One region of the Micromonospora sp. NPDC050397 genome, then DNA from elsewhere that is predicted to be linked to it. Evidence: riboswitches for the same ligand, from Rfam matches in the RefSeq annotation. Region 1 holds a riboswitch; the other holds the start of a gene.
The links. A riboswitch is a leader RNA that binds a small molecule or an ion and turns the genes downstream of it on or off. The one in region 1 is predicted to bind thiamine pyrophosphate.
Positions count from the first base shown of each region.

Region 1 (7,564 bases):
GCCCTGGCGCTGCGGGATCCCGTCCTGGCGCCGGACGTCCGTACGGTCGCACCGGTGGTGACCGCCCCGGCCGCGATCACCTATCAGGGTGCCGACCACCAGGTGCCGCAGTTCGTCGGCACCTACCCGGGTTATCTCGGCGCGTCGAACACCCGGGTCGCGAGCGGATCCGCGTTCAGCGACTCGGACCTGGCGGAGGGTCGGCGGGTGGTGCTGATCGGCCAGACCGTCGCGACCGAACTCTTCCCCGGCGTGGACCCGGTCGGCGCGCAGGTGACCGTCGCCGGTGCCCTCTACACGGTGGTCGGGGTGCTCGCCGAGAAGAGCTCGGCGACCGGCTTCCAGGATGCCAACGACGTGGCGTTGGCCCCGCTGACCGCGGTGCAGCAGACGCTGACCGGGTACGGCCCGGTGGGCTCGGTGGTCGTCGAGGCGAGCGGGGCGGACCGGGTGGACGAGGCCGAGGCGCAGATCGCCACGATCCTCGACCAGCGACTCGGGGTCACCGCGGCGGCCGGTGCACGGGCGGCGAACAGGAGTGCGCCGTACCGGATCCAGAACGCCGCCCAACTGTTGCGGACCCAGACCGAGACGGCGGACACCTTCACCGTGCTGCTCGGCGCGGTCGCCGGGATCAGCCTGCTCGTCGGCGGGATCGGCATCACCAACATCATGCTGGTCACGGTGACCGAGCGGACCCGGGAGATCGGCATCCGCAAGGCGCTCGGCGCACCCCGTCGGGTGATCCTCACCCAGTTCCTGGCCGAGGCGACCATGCTCAGCGTGGTCGGTGGCGGGCTCGGGGTGGCCGCCGCCCTGGTCGGCAGCCGCTTCACCATCGTCGGTGTCACCCCGGTCGTGGTACCCAGCTCGATCGCGCTGGCGCTCGGTGTCTCGGTCGCGATCGGACTCTTCTTCGGCTGCGTGCCGGCCAGCCGGGCGGCCGGTCTCCGCCCGATCGACGCCCTCCGCTACGAGTGACCTCGGGGATGCAGTCATGACAAGAGCGCAGCGCTGGGGCCGCCGGTCGCCGGGTGCCCACGGCGTGGTCCGGGACACCACGACGAACCTCCCACCGCCGTCGGATGTCCCACTGTCTCCGGATGCCCCGCCGGCTCCAAACGGGTCGGTTGGTGGCGCGTCCGGGGGTGGCGATCTGGCGGACGAGTTGGCCGTGGTGGCGGGGCGGCGGTGGTGGAACCGGGCCACCGTCTACCTCGCCGCGCTGGTGCTGCTGGTCGGCGGCTTTGTCGGCGGGGTCCAGGCGCAGAAGTCGTACGGCGACCCGTCCGGTGTCGGTCCGGGCGCGACCGGCCGGGGTGGCGAGCGCGGTGCGGGTGGATTCGCCGGCTACTCGGGTGGCCGGCTCGCGAACCGGCCCGGTGACGCCGGTACGGCAGACGGCGCTCCCACTCCCGGTTCCGCCACGGGCGAGGGTGCTGCCGGCTCCGGCGCGGCACAGACCACCACCGGCACGGTGAAGCTGGTGGACGGCGGCACCGTCTACCTGGAGACCCCGGACGGCACCGTGGTCACGGTACGGACCGGCGCCGACACCGCCGTGACGATCGCCCGTGCCGGTTCGCTCGCCACCCTGAAGGCCGGGGACAGCGTCACCGCCACCGGCCCCAACACCGGCGGTACGGTCACCGCCAGCAAGGTCACCGCCGAACCGGGGTGACCGGTCCCGGTGCCCGGTCCGGGTGCCGGACGTGCAGGTGGCCGTCGTTGGGAAAGGGCGGCCGGGCGGGCTCAACCGATCAGGGGTCGGAACGTACCGAGCAGGACGCTGACGCCCAACGCCACCCCGGCCAGTACGGCGGCACCCGCGACCAGTGCGGCGTCGGCGGCGGTGAACCGTTGCCGCCGGGCGGACGTACGTGGCGAACCGCTGTCGAAGCCCCGGGCGTCCATCGCGGTGGCGAGTCGGGTGCCGCGCCGGATCGCCCCGACGAGCAGGGCGAACGCGGTGGCGGCGAAGAGTCGCAGCCGGGCGACCGGGTTGCGTCCGGCGTCCACACCCCGGGCCCGTCGGGCCATGCCGAGCAGTTGCCACTCGGTGGCGAGCAGCGGCAGCATCCGGAACGCGGCGAGCGCGCCGAGCGCGAACCTCGGCGGCGCCTTGGCGTTCTGGACCAGCGCGTCGGCCAGGTCGGTGGGATCGGTGGTGGCGAAGACCAGCAGTCCGGGCAGCGCCACCGCGACCAGTCGCAGCGCCAGCCCGAGCGCGGTGTGCAGCACACCGGTGGTGACGGTGAGCGGCCCGGCGTCGAGCAGCACCGCACCGTCCCGGTCGGCGGCGAACAGGACCATGGTGAGGACCACACCGAACGCGCTGAGCAGCAGCGGCCAGATCCGCCGGAGCAGGGTGGCGTAGCCGATGCCGAACAGCGGCAGCACGGCGAGTTCGATCGCGATGGCGACCGCCGGTGCGACCGGGTCGATCGTGGCGACCAGGGCGAACGAGAAGACCAGGGCGGCGGCGAGTTTGGCGACCGGGTTGCGCCGGGCCAGCGGTGCGGTCGACGTACCGACCGGTCCGGTGACGATCACGAGGCGACTCCGGGCGCGGTGCGGACGCCCGTACCCTCGTGGTCGCCGCCGGCCAGGGTGACCGTCCGGTCGGCGAGCGCGTCGACGAAGTCCGGGTCGTGGGTGACCGTGACGATGCCGTGTCCGGCGTCGCGCAGGTCGGCGAGGAGGTCGACCATCTCGATCCAGGTACGCCGGTCCTGGCCGAAGGTCGGTTCGTCGAGTACGAGCAGCCGGGGTGCGGTGGCCAGGGCCGTGGCCACGCTCAGCCGCCGTGCCTCGCCGCCGGAGAGGGTGTACGGGTTCGCGCCCGCCAGCCGGTCCAGCCGCAGCCGGGCGAGCAGTCGCTCCACCGTGGCCCGTACGGCACCCTCCGGTTGCCCGGTCCGACGCGGGCCGAGGGCGAGTTCGTCGAAGACCGTACGGCTGAGGAACTGGTGTTCCGGGTCCTGGAAGACCGAGCCGATCCGGCGGGTGAGCGCGGCGGCCCGCCACCGGTGCGGAGGTGTCCCGGCATCCGCTCCGGCCAGGGCGGGACTGGCGGTCAGCCGACCGGTGCCGGGCTTGCGCAGCCCGCCGAGGTGCAGCGCCATGGTGGTCTTGCCAGCCCCGTTGCGCCCGAGCACGGCGACCGCCTCACCGGCCCGTACGGTCAGGTCCGTCGGGGCCAGCCGGGGTGGCTGGCCGAGCCGGTCGGCGGTGAGGAGCAGGTCACCGGCGGCGGTGGCGGACGGGCGGGCGGGCACCGGGCGGCCGGGCACCCACACCCCGGCGTCGGCGAGCGCGTCGCCGTGTGCGGCGAAGACCGCCGAGGGGGTGCCGTCGGCGCGGACGCCGCCGCCCGGTTCGAGCACGACCACCCGGTCGACCAGCGGCAGCGCCTCGGCCACCCGGTGTTCGACCAGGATCAGGGTGGTGCCCGGGTCGACCGCCGCGCCGATGGCCGCCCGGACCAGGGCGGCGCCGGCCGGGTCGAGGTTGGCGGTGGGCTCGTCGAGCAGGAGCAGGCCGGGCCGGAGGGCGAGTACGCCGGCCAACGCCAGCCGCTGCTGCTCGCCGCCGGAGAGCGAGGCGGTGGAGCGGTCCCGCCCGTACGGGAAGCCGACCCGGTGCAGGGCCTGGTCGACCCGGGACCAGATCTCGCCGGCCGGTACGCCCCGGTTCTCCAGTCCGAAGGCGACGTCGTCACCGGCCCGGACCATCACGAGCTGGCTCTCCGGGTCCTGGAACAGGATGCCGACCCGGTCCCGCGCCGTACGTGGGTCGTCCCCGTCGACCTCGATCGTCCCCTGCTGCTCACCGGAGTCCTCGGCGAGCAGGCCGGCGAGCGCGGCGAGCAGGGTGCTCTTGCCCGCCCCCGACGCACCGAGCAACAGCACCCGCTCTCCGCGTTCGATCCGCAGGTCGAGGTCGCGTACGGCCCACCGCTTCCGCCCGGCGTGCCGCCAGCCGAACCCCCGCAACACCACCCCGGTCCCCACACCCACCACCTCTTCCGCTCTCCCCCGTAGCAGGCCCTCCGCACAGGCCGCCGGGCTAGACGGTGGCGCGTTCGCGGCCGGCGGGGAAGCGGTCCAGCACGCCGGTCTGGGCCAGCGAGCGGGTCAGGGCGACACTGCCGAGTCCGGCCACCACCAGCGAACTGGCGGCGGTGATCAGCACGTAGGGGAGGCGGAAGCTGCCCCAGGCGGTGTCCGGGTACCAGACGAAGACGTCGTAGATCGCCGCCGCCAGCCCGGCCAGGATCGCGGCGAGCAGGGAGACGGGCAGGCGGTACACCCGGTAGGCGAACGCCGCGAAGGCCAGCTCCGCCGCCAGTGCCTCGACCGGACCCTGGACCACCAGGGTCCAGCCCCAACTGGTGCCGAGCGCCACCGAGACCAGTGCGGCCAGGGTCAGGGTGTAGAAGGCGGCCCCCGGCTTGCGGATCACCAACGCGCCCAGGACCGCCGGCACCAGCCAGACGCCGTAGAGGAACGCGCGGCCCGGCAGCGGGATCGCGTCGGCCGGGCCGTTCCAGAGCAGGCCCCAGGCCCAGAAGATGACGCCGAACGCGACGCTGAGGGTGGACGCGACGACGATGTCGAGTGTGCGCCAGCGGTTGCCGGTGGAGCCTTTCATGTGGTGCCTCCCAGTCCTCGGAACGAACCAGGAGAAGTCGCACGCCTCGGCCGGCGCGATGCCGGACTCCGGCGTGGCCGGAGCATGACCGAACTCCCTGCGCTGGCATTACCCAGATCAGGTTCGAGGGTCTGCGGATGTCATCCCGCACTCTCAGCGCTGTGCGCTCCCCTGTCGGATGTGAAGTTGTTTCGGCGACGCTAGCACCGACCGGCCGCCCGGGACAGCGCCGTATCGATCGAGTGTGGTGGCGGACACCGGTGCTCGGGTTAGGGTGAGCTGCCACATCCCGGCCGAGCGAGGAGAGCAGACCACCGTGACCGCCCCCGACCGCGCGACCGATCGTCGCGCCGAGACGGGTGACGGGATCGACTGGACGATCCCGTCCGCCGGCGACAGCACCGAGGGTCGTCCGGCGAGCCCGGACCGCGCCGGCCCGACCGCCGGTCCCGGCCGTGGACCCACCCCACCCCCACCCCCGGGTACGCCCGAAGCCGACCTCGACCGACCCCGGCCCCGCCTGTTCGGCGACCGGATCGGCTCGGTCGAAGTGCTCGCGGGGCTCTTGATCCTGCTGGTCGTCTTCCGTAACCCGGTGGCCGAGGCGATCTCCAGCCCACGGTTGCAGACCTGGACCACGGTCTTTGTCTCGGTCATGGTGCAGGCGGTGCCGTTCCTCGTCTTCGGGGTGGTGCTCAGCGCGGTGATCGCGGTCTTCGTGCCCCGCTCCTTCTGGGCGAAGGCGTTGCCGAAACATCCCGCGCTGGCGGTGCCGGTGGCGAGCTGCGCCGGGGTGGTCCTGCCCGGCTGCGAATGCGGCGCGGTGCCGATCGCCGGGTCGCTGATCCGCCGGGGCGTCACCCCCGCCGCCGCGCTCGCGTTCCTGCTCGCCGCCCCGGCGATCAACCCGATCGTGCTCACCGCCACCGCCGTCGCCTTCCCGAACAACCCGGAGATGGTGGTGGGTCGCGGCGTCGCCAGCCTGATCGTCGCGATGGTGATGGGTTGGCTCTGGCTGCGGCTCGGCCGGGCGGACTGGATCCGGCTGCCGCACCGCCCCGACCTCGAAGGAGTCTCCAGGAGCCGGGCGTTCTGGTCCGCCGTACGGCACGACGTGGTGCACGCCGGTGGCTTCCTGGTGCTCGGTGCGATGGCCGCGGCCTGCATCAACGTACTGGTGCCGGAGCGGTGGTTGCAGACCCTGGCGGACAACCCGATCCTGTCGGTGCTGGCCCTGGCGGTGCTCGCCGTACTGCTGTCGATCTGTTCGGAGGCGGACGCGTTCGTGGCCGCGTCGCTGTCCCAGTTCTCGCTCACCTCCCGACTGGCGTTTCTGGTCGTCGGGCCGATGGTCGACCTGAAACTGATCTCGATGCAGGCCGGTGTCTTCGGGCGCCGGTTCGCGTTCCGGTTCGCCCCGGCGACGTTCGCGATCGCCATCCTGGTGGCGGTGGGAGTGGGAGCGGTGGTGTTCTGATGAACCGACAGGCACAGGGCGTGGTGTTGCTGCTGCTCGGTGGGGCGGTGCTCAAGGCCAGCTTCACCGACATGTACCTGCGCTACGTCAAGGAGGGGCTGCGGCCGTTCCTGATCGCCTCCGCCGTCCTGCTGATCGTCGCCGCGGTGATGACGCTCCTGCACGACCTCCGCCCGGCCGCCCGCCGCTCCGGCGCCCGCGAGCCGCACGCCGACCACGGCGCGACAGGGCACGCCGACCACGGCGCGACAGGGCACGCCGACCACGGCGCGACAGGGCACGCCGACCACGGCGCGGCGGAGTACGCCGACCACGGGCATGACCACGGCGCGGCGGAGGACGACCACGGACATGACCACGGCGGCAAGGGCCACCACGAGCCCCGGGTCGGCTGGCTGCTCATCCTGCCCGTGCTCGGCCTGCTGCTGGTCGCCCCGCCGGCCCTCGGCTCGTACGCGGCGGACCAGGCCGGCACCGCGCTCGGCAGTCAACCGCTGTCGGACTACCCGCCGTTGCCGGACGGCGACCCGGTGAAGCTTCCGGTGCTCGACTACGCCTCCCGGGCCATCTTCGACAAGGGCGAGTCACTCGGTGACCGTCGGGTGCAGCTCACCGGCTTTGTCGCCACCGGATCGGACGGCGCGCCGATCCTGGCCCGGATGATTCTCTCCTGCTGCGCGGCCGACGGTCGCCCGATCAAACTCGGCCTGACCGGCGAGGCGCCGACCGGGCTGGCCCCGGACACCTGGGTCGAGGTAGTGGGCCGCTACTCCGACCGGATCGGCACCGACCCGGTCAACGACGAGGAGATCCCGTACCTCGACGTGGAGTCGTGGCGCCAGGTCCAGGCACCGAAGCAACCGTACGAGTGAGCCCGTCGGCACCGACCCCGTCCGTCCGGGGCGACGACGGGGGAGAGGGACGACGACGATGACCCTGAGCGCGGAGAACTACCTGGCCCTGGTGACCGAGACCATGGCCCGGGTGGCGGAGGGTGAGCGCGACAACGTACGTCGGTCGGCCGACCTGATCGCCGCCGCGCTGGTCGACGACGGGGTGGTGCACGCCTTCGGCACCGGGCACTCGGAGGCCCTGGCCATGGAGATAGCCGGCCGGGCCGGCGGCCTGGTGCCGACGAACCGGATCTCGCTGCGGGACGTGGTGCTGCGCGGCGGTGAGCCGGCCAGCGTGCTCGGCCCGATGCTGGAGCGGGACCCGGAGGTGGCGCACCGCCTCTACGAACTGGTCCCGGTGCACCCCGCCGACATCTTCGTGCTCGCCTCCAACTCCGGGGTGAACGGCGCCATGGTGGAGTTCGCCACGCTGGTGAAGGAGCGCGGGCACCCGCTGATCGCGATCACCTCACGAGAGCACTCGGACCGGGTCGACTCCCGCCACCCCTCCGGGCGCAAGCTCGCCGACCTCGCCGACGTG
Region 1 is NZ_JBJDPS010000010.1:119,793-127,356, reverse strand. It holds gene ACI2K4_RS26825 (ABC transporter permease) at 1-981, shown strand, start outside; gene ACI2K4_RS26820 (hypothetical protein) at 998-1,681, shown strand; gene ACI2K4_RS26815 (energy-coupling factor transporter transmembrane component T family protein) at 1,753-2,553, opposite strand; gene ACI2K4_RS26810 (ABC transporter ATP-binding protein) at 2,550-4,013, opposite strand; gene ACI2K4_RS26805 (ECF transporter S component) at 4,069-4,653, opposite strand; TPP riboswitch at 4,730-4,836, opposite strand; gene ACI2K4_RS26800 (permease) at 5,174-6,130, shown strand; gene ACI2K4_RS26795 (TIGR03943 family putative permease subunit) at 6,130-7,002, shown strand; gene ACI2K4_RS26790 (sugar isomerase domain-containing protein) at 7,061-7,564, shown strand, end outside.

Region 2 (7,564 bases), on a different contig from region 1:
TGGAGAACCGAACCGCCAGCGGCGCCGGGCCGGAGGTCGGCTCGGCGTTCGCCACCGCGATCGGGGACCGCTCACCGGCGATGTAGTCGATCCGGTAGATGCCCGAGTTGTCGTTGTTGCCGCCGAAGCCGGTACCCCACTCGATCAGGTACAGCGCCCCGTCCGGACCGAACTCGAAGTCCATCGGCCGCAGCATGGTCATGCCGGTCAGCAACTGGTTGATGTCGACCAGCGACTTGCCGTCCTCGGTGACCTGCATGGTGTACATCTTGTTCTGGTTCCACTCGCCGAGCAGCGCCTTGCCGTCGTAGTACGCCGGCCACTTCCGCTCCGAGTTCAGGTTCTCGTCGTACCGGTAGACCGGGCCGCCCATCGGGGCGCCGCCGCCGCCGATCTCCGGGTACAGCGGGTTGCCGCTGTAGTCGAAGTCGACCGTGGCCGAGATGGCCGGCGGCAGGTTGGTCAGGCCGGTGTTGTTCGGCGAGTTGTTGACCGGCGCGGCGCAGTCGAACTTCGCCCCACTCGGGCCGGACGGGAACGTCCAGTCGTTGTACGCGTAGTTCGCGCCGTGGCAGTACGGCCAGCCGTAGTTGCCGGGGCCGACGATGTTCCACTCGACCGTGCCCTCGGGGCCACGGTTCGGGTTCGCCGCACCGGCGTCCGGTCCGTAGTCACCCACGTACAGGGTGTCGGTGGCCGGGTCGATGCCGATCCGGAACGGGTTCCGGAAGCCCATCGCGTAGATCTCGGGCTTGGTCAGCGCGGTGCCCGGCGGGAAGAGGTTGCCGGCCGGCACGGTGTAGGTGCCGTCGTCCTCCGGGTGGATCCGGAGCACCTTGCCACGCAGGTCGTTCGTGTTGCCCGAGGAGCGCTGCGCGTCGAAGTCCTGCCGGCCCGGCCGCTCGTCGATCGGCGTGTACGAGTCCGACTCGAACGGGTTGGTGTTGTCACCGAGGGCCAGGTAGAGGTTGCCGTGGCTGTCGAAGGTGATGCTGCCGCCCGCGTGGCAGCAGGTGTTGCGCTGCGTCGGGACCTGGAGCACGACCTTCTCGCTGGCCGCGTTGATGATGTCGCCCTCGACCGTGAACCGGGAGAGGTAGTTGCGGGCCGCGCCACCGGCCGGGGCGTAGTAGACGTACACCCAGTTGTTGGTGGCGAAGTCCGGGTCGAGCTGGATGCCGAGCAGGCCGTCCTCGTTGCCGGTGAAGACCGGCAGGGTGACCGCGGTGACCGTGGTGCCGGTGTTCGGCTTGATGATCTGGATCCGGCCGTCCCGCTCGACGTAGAAGACCCGCCCGTCCGGGGCGATGTCCAGCTCCATCGGGTTGTTGGTGTTGCTGTCCAGCGACACCTTCTCGAAGCTGCTGGTCTTCGTCGCGCCGCAGTCGGCCTCCACGACACCCGCGGCGGTCTCGATGCCGCCGAGCAGGTGGGCGAGGAACTGCGGTTCGGCGTACGACTCGTTGGTGTGGCCGCCGCCGGTGTACCAGGAACGGCCACCGTCGTACTCCTGGCACCAGGCGGTCGGGTGGTCGGCGCCCATCGCACCGGTGCCCGGGGTGTAGCTCCGCTCGTCCAGGCTGGCCAGCACGTGTACGTTCGCGCGCGGGTTGGTCCGGAAGTTGTACCACTCGTCGAAGCGGGACCACTTGTCCGGCAGTCCGGCGGTGGAGGGGTGCGCCGGGTCCTCGACCTTGACCGTGGCCTGCTGGTTCGCCGGGTGCGCGTTGAAGTACGCGCCGACCAGGCTGCCGTACCACGGCCAGTTGTACTCGGTGTCGGAGGCGGCGTGGATGCCGACGTAACCGCCACCGGCCCGGACGTAACGCTCGAACGACGCCTGCTGGGTGTCGTCGAGCACGTCACCGGTGGTGGAGAGCCAGATCACAGCCTTGTAGTTGGCGAGATTGGCGTCGTTGAACGCGGTCGCGTCCTCGGTAGCGTCGACGGTGAATCCGTTCGCCGCCCCGAGCTGCTGGATGGCGGCAATGCCGGAGGGGATGGAGCCGTGCCGGAACCCGGCCGTCTTGGAGAAGACAAGAACCGAGTAGGGGTCTGCCGCGGCGGCGGCCGGGGCGGCCTGTGCCGCGGTCGGCGCTGCTACGAGTGCGGTCGCCGTCGAGGTGACGGCGACCGCGAGACTCAGCAGCGCGTGGCTGAGGACGCCGCGCAGCGCGCGGCGCGGGCGAGGTCTTGACACGAAGGATCTCCTTCGTCCGATGAGGACAACGGGGGATCCCCGGCCGGCTCGCCGAAGACCGGTTCGGGGGTGTGGGTTCCGGCAGCCTGGCCCGCCGTGGCCGCACCGCCGAAATTTGTCTTGTCGCTGAACAAATTAATGCTGGTCAGCGCGAGGCGGGCAAGACAACAACAAGCCAAATCCGGTAACGGTTGGGTAACCGAGGTGGATCTTCCGGATAGGACAGACAAAACCCAGCGCGATCCCGCCGTTCCGATCGGTGTCTCCGGGTCCCCCGTCCGGCCGTCTCCGCTGTTGTGTTCGTCGCTCCGGTCCGCCCCTGTGACGTTCTTCCCCTTGGCGGATCAGCTTCCCCGTCGTAGGGTGTTCGACAAGTAACCCACGGGAGTCCGGTGTACCGGGCTGAGAGGGGGGCTGGAAGCCCCCGACCGTCGAACCTGATCCGGGTAATGCCGGCGCAGGGAGGAGCGTTGCCGTGCCCCCACTGGGACGACTGCATCTCATCACCGACACCCGTACCGGGTGTGATCCTCTTGCCACGGTGCGTGCGGCGCTCGCCGTCGCCGGTCCCGAACTCGTGGTCCAGGTCCGGGTCGAGGACGACGCGACCGACCGCGAGACCTACGACCTGGCCCGGCGGGTGGTCGACCTCTGCGCCTCGGTCGGCGCCACCTGCCTGGTCAACGACCGGCTGCACGTCGCACTCGCGGCGAACGCCGCAGGTGGGCACGTGGGCGCGCTCGACCTGCCGGTCGACGCAGCCCGGCGGGTGCTGGGGCCGAGCGCGGTGCTCGGCGCCACCGCCCGCGCACCGGAGACCGCGCGCGAGGCGGTCGCCGACGGCGCCAGTTACCTCGGCGTCGGGCCGTGTTACGCCACCACGACCAAGGACGGGCTGCCCGAACCGATCGGACCGGCCGGCATCGCGCGGGTGGCCGCAGCGGTGGACGTACCAGTGATCGCGATCGGTGGGGTGACCGCCGCGCGGGTGCCCGCGCTGGTGGAGGCGGGAGCGTACGGGGTGGCCGTGGTCGGTGCGGTCTCGTCCGTGGCCGACCCGTCCCGGGCCACCGCCGAACTGCTCGCCGCGCTCGGACGCGCCGGAGCCCCGACATGTTAGGAGGGGCCCCCTATACATCCGAATCCGATAACAAGGGGCCCTTCCTTACCGCGCGGCGGGCGGATGTGGCGGTGGTGGGGGGTGGACCGATCGGGTTGGCGGTGGCCTGGGGGGCCGCCGTACGGGGGTTGCGGGTGATGCTGCACGATCCCGAGCCGGGCAGCGGGGCGTCCGGGGTGGCGGCCGGCATGCTCGCCCCGGTCGCGGAGGCGTACTTCGGTGAGGAGGCGCTGACCCGGCTGCTGCTCGAGTCCGCCGCCCGGTGGCCCGGGTTCGCCAGCGAGGTCGCGGCGAGCGCCGGACTGAGCGGGCGGGACGAACTCGGCTACCGCACCGAGGGCACGCTGGTGGTCGGGCGTACCGCCGACGACCTGGCCGAGGCACGCCGGCTCTGGACGTACCAGCGGGGGTTGGGGCTGCCGATCACCGCGCTGAACGCCACCGAACTGCACGAGCGCGAACCGCTGCTCGCCCCCCGGGTACGCGGCGGCGCGCACGCCCCCGACGACCACCAGGTGGATCCGCGACGGCTGGTCACCGCCCTGCGTACGGCAGCCGTCAGAGCCGGTGTGGTGCTGGTGCCGTCGGCCGTGCACCGCCTCGACGAGTTGGACGCGGGCACCGTCGTGGTCGCGGCCGGCTGTGGTGTCGCCGCGCTGACCGGGCTGCCGATCCGACCGGTCAAGGGGCAGATCCTCCGGCTCCGCGCGCCGGGTGGCGAGCCGCCCGGCTTCCGACACGTGATCCGGGGCTACGCCGACGGGCGCTCGGTCTACCTGGTGCCCCGACGCGACGGTGAGGTGGTGGTCGGCGCGACCGTCGAGGAGCGCGGCGACACCACGGTCACCGCGGGCGGGGTGCTGGAACTGCTCCAGTCGGCCACCGACCTCGTCCCCGAACTGGCCGAGTACGAACTGGTCGAGGCGACCGCCGGACGGCGACCCGGTACGCCGGACAACGCCCCGGTGGTCGGCCCGCTGCCGGACCGCCCCGGGGTGATCGTCGCGGGTGGGCACTACCGGCACGGCGTACTGCTGACCCCGGTCACCGCCGACCTGGTCGTCGGCCTGCTCACCGGCGGCGTACCCGATCCGCTGCTGACGCCGTTGCGGCCGGACCGGTTCGGCCCGCTCCGAACCGGAGCCGGCCGAGTGGTGGGGCCGAACGGGACGGGCGAATCGGGCCGAGCTGGGCGAGAGGAGATCCGGTGAGCGGAGAGGGTGAGGTTTCGGTGGAGCTGACCGTGAACGGGGCGGACCACAGGCTGCCCGAGGGAGTGACCGTGGCCGACCTGGTAGCCACCGTGACCGGGCAGACCCGAGGGGTGGCCGTCGCGGTGAACGGCGAGGTGGTGCCGCGTACCGGCTGGCCGGCGGCGGTGCTGCGGCCCGGCGACCGGGTCGAGGTGCTGACCGCGGCCCAGGGCGGGTGAGCGGGATGTTGTCGACCGATGCCAGCGGGACCAAGGCGCCGCTGACCGCACCGTTCGAGCTGGGCGGGGAGACGTTCGGCTCACGACTGATCCTCGGCACCGGTGGCGCGGCCAACCTGCACGTCCTGGAGCAGGCGATCCGGGCCAGCGGCACCGAACTGGTCACGGTGGCGCTGCGCCGGGTGGACACCGCCGCCACCATGCACGGCGGGCTGCTCGACGTGCTCGACCGGTGCGGGGTACGGCTGCTGCCGAACACCGCCGGCTGTTACACCGCCGCCGAGGCGGTCAAGGTCGCCCGGCTGGCCCGGGAGGCGTTCGACACCTCGTGGGTGAAGCTGGAGGTGATCGGCGACGACCGTACGCTGCTGCCGGACGCGGTCGAGCTGCTGCACGCCGCCGACCAGCTTGTCGCTGACGGGTTCACCGTGCTGCCGTACACCAGCGACGACCCGGTGCTCGCCCGGCGGCTGGCCGAGGCGGGCTGTGCGGCGGTGATGCCCGCCGGTGCCCCGATCGGCTCCGGCCTCGGCATCGGCAACCAGCACCACATCCGACTGATCCGGCAGAACGTGGACGTCCCGGTCATTCTCGACGCTGGTATCGGCACCGCCTCCGACGCGGCGCTCGCCATGGAACTGGGCTGCGACGGGGTGCTGCTGGCCAGCGCGGTGACCCGGGCCGCCGAGCCGGTACGGATGGCCACCGCCATGCGCTGCGCGGTGGACGCCGGCTGGCTCGCCGCCGGAGCCGGACGGATTCCGCGACGCTTCCACGCACTGGCCTCCAGCCCGGACGAGGGACGGCCGGACCTGTGACGGCCGGACCTGTGACGGCCGGACCTGTGACGGCCGGACCTGTGACGGCCGGACCTGCGGCGGGCGCACCACCGGTCGCGCGGTCGGCCGGTGCCGGCCGACCCGGTTCGGACGGTTCCGGTCCGGCGGCGCTCGAACGATCCGGTCCGGACGGTTCGGAATGGGCGCCGCCGCGTACCGGGCCGGGTGTGCCGCACGGGCTGGTGGTGGTCACCGACCGACGGTCGGCCCGCCGGCCACTGACCGAGGTGGTCGGGGCGACGGTGGCCGGTGGAGCGCGCTGGGTGTTGCTCCGGGAGAAGGACCTGCCCCGGGACGAACGACTGGCCCTGGCCGACGCCCTGCGCGAAATTCTCGCCCCGGTCGGCGGGACCCTCCTGGTCGCCGGGCCGGACCCGCTCGGCGGGACCTCGGTGCATTTGCCGTCGGCGGGACCGTACCCACCGCCGGAACTGCCCCTGGTCGGCCGGTCCTGCCACGACCCGGCGGAGCTGGTTCGACTCACCACGGAGGACTACGTGACCCTCTCCCCGGTCTTTCCCAGCCCCTCGAAGCCCGGCTACGGTCCGCCGTTGCAACCGGTCGGCCTGGCCCGGCTGGTCCGGCGTACGCCGGTGCCGGCGCTCGCGCTCGGCGGCGTCATCGGCCCCGACCAGGTCAGCGCCTGCCTGGCGGCGGGCGCGGTCGGGGTGGCGGTGATGGGCGCGGTGATGCGCGCCGACGACCCGGCCGAGCTGGTCGCCCGGCTGCTCGAGGCGGCCGGGGTGGCCGGGGCGCCGAAGGGGGCCGGGGCGGAGAAGAGGGCCGGAGCGGTCGGGACGGAGAAGGGGGCCGGGGTGGCCCAGGCGGGCGTGGCGGCGTCGGCCGGTGCCGACCCCGTCGCGGGCGTGACGCGGGCGGGTGGCCGGTGACCCCGGCGGTCGCGCTGACCGTCGCCGGGTCGGACTCCGGGGCGGGCGCGGGCATCCAGGCCGACCTGAAGGTCTTCGCGGCCCTCGGCGTCTACGGGACCTCCGTGATCACCGCGCTCACCGCGCAGAACACCCGGGAGGTACGCGCCGTTCTGCCCACCCCCGCCGAACTGGTCACCGCCCAGCTCGACACGGTGCTGGCGGACCTGCCCGTGCTGGCTGCCAAGACCGGGATGCTCGGCACCGAGGCGGTGGCGACCGCGGTGGCGGCACACGCCCGTGCCGGACTGCTGCCGAACCTGGTGGTCGACCCGGTGCTCGTCTCGACCAGTGGTCACCGGCTCGGCGCGGTCGCGGCGGTCGAGCGGCTGTTGCCGTACGCGCTGGTGGTGACGCCGAACCGGGAGGAGGCCGAGGCCCTCGTCGGACGCCCGGTGCGCACCACCGGGGAGATGGTCGACGCCGCCGAGCGGATCGCGGCGATGGGGCCACGACACGTGGTGGTCACCGGTGGTGGTGACGACGACGCCCGGGAGAGCGAGGCGGTTGACGTCTTCTGGACCGGCGGCGCGGCACGGCTGCTCGCCGGTCCGCGCGTCGACACCAGGAACACCCACGGCACCGGCTGTTCCTTCTCCGCCGCGATCACCGCCCGAATCGCCCTCGGCGACGAGGTGCCGGCCGCGGTTGTCTTCGCCAAGGAGTACGTCGCCCGCGCGCTCGCCGGTGGGCGCGACTGGAGGTTGGGCACCGGCCACGGACCGCTGGACCACTTCGGTTGGTCCCGCTGACTAGCAGGAGGTTTGCCATGCAGGCACGTCGCAAGGTGTACGTGGAGGGATCGCGGCCCGACATCCGGGTCCCGTTCGCGGAGGTGGAGCTGGCCGGGGAGAACCCGCCGGTCCGGTTGTACGACACCTCCGGTCCCGGCAGCGACCCGGAGGTCGGGCTGCCGGCGCTGCGCGGTCCCTGGATCGCCGAGCGGGGTGACGTGGCGCCGGTACGTGGTGCCGGCACCCCACTGGCCGGAGTGGACGGTCGACGGCCGACCCAGTTGGCGTACGCGCGGGCCGGGATCGTCAC
Region 2 is NZ_JBJDPS010000003.1:370,936-378,499, reverse strand. It holds gene ACI2K4_RS12635 (ThuA domain-containing protein) at 1-2,200, opposite strand, end outside; TPP riboswitch at 2,572-2,681, shown strand; gene thiE (thiamine phosphate synthase) at 2,676-3,320, shown strand; gene thiO (glycine oxidase ThiO) at 3,314-4,531, shown strand; gene thiS (sulfur carrier protein ThiS) at 4,552-4,752, shown strand; gene ACI2K4_RS12615 (thiazole synthase) at 4,758-5,570, shown strand; gene ACI2K4_RS12610 (thiamine phosphate synthase) at 5,759-6,481, shown strand; gene thiD (bifunctional hydroxymethylpyrimidine kinase/phosphomethylpyrimidine kinase) at 6,478-7,272, shown strand; gene thiC (phosphomethylpyrimidine synthase ThiC) at 7,290-7,564, shown strand, end outside.
Region 2: it holds a riboswitch for thiamine pyrophosphate, as region 1 does, so the genes downstream of both, thiE (thiamine phosphate synthase) here and ACI2K4_RS26805 (ECF transporter S component) in region 1, are expected to answer to the same signal.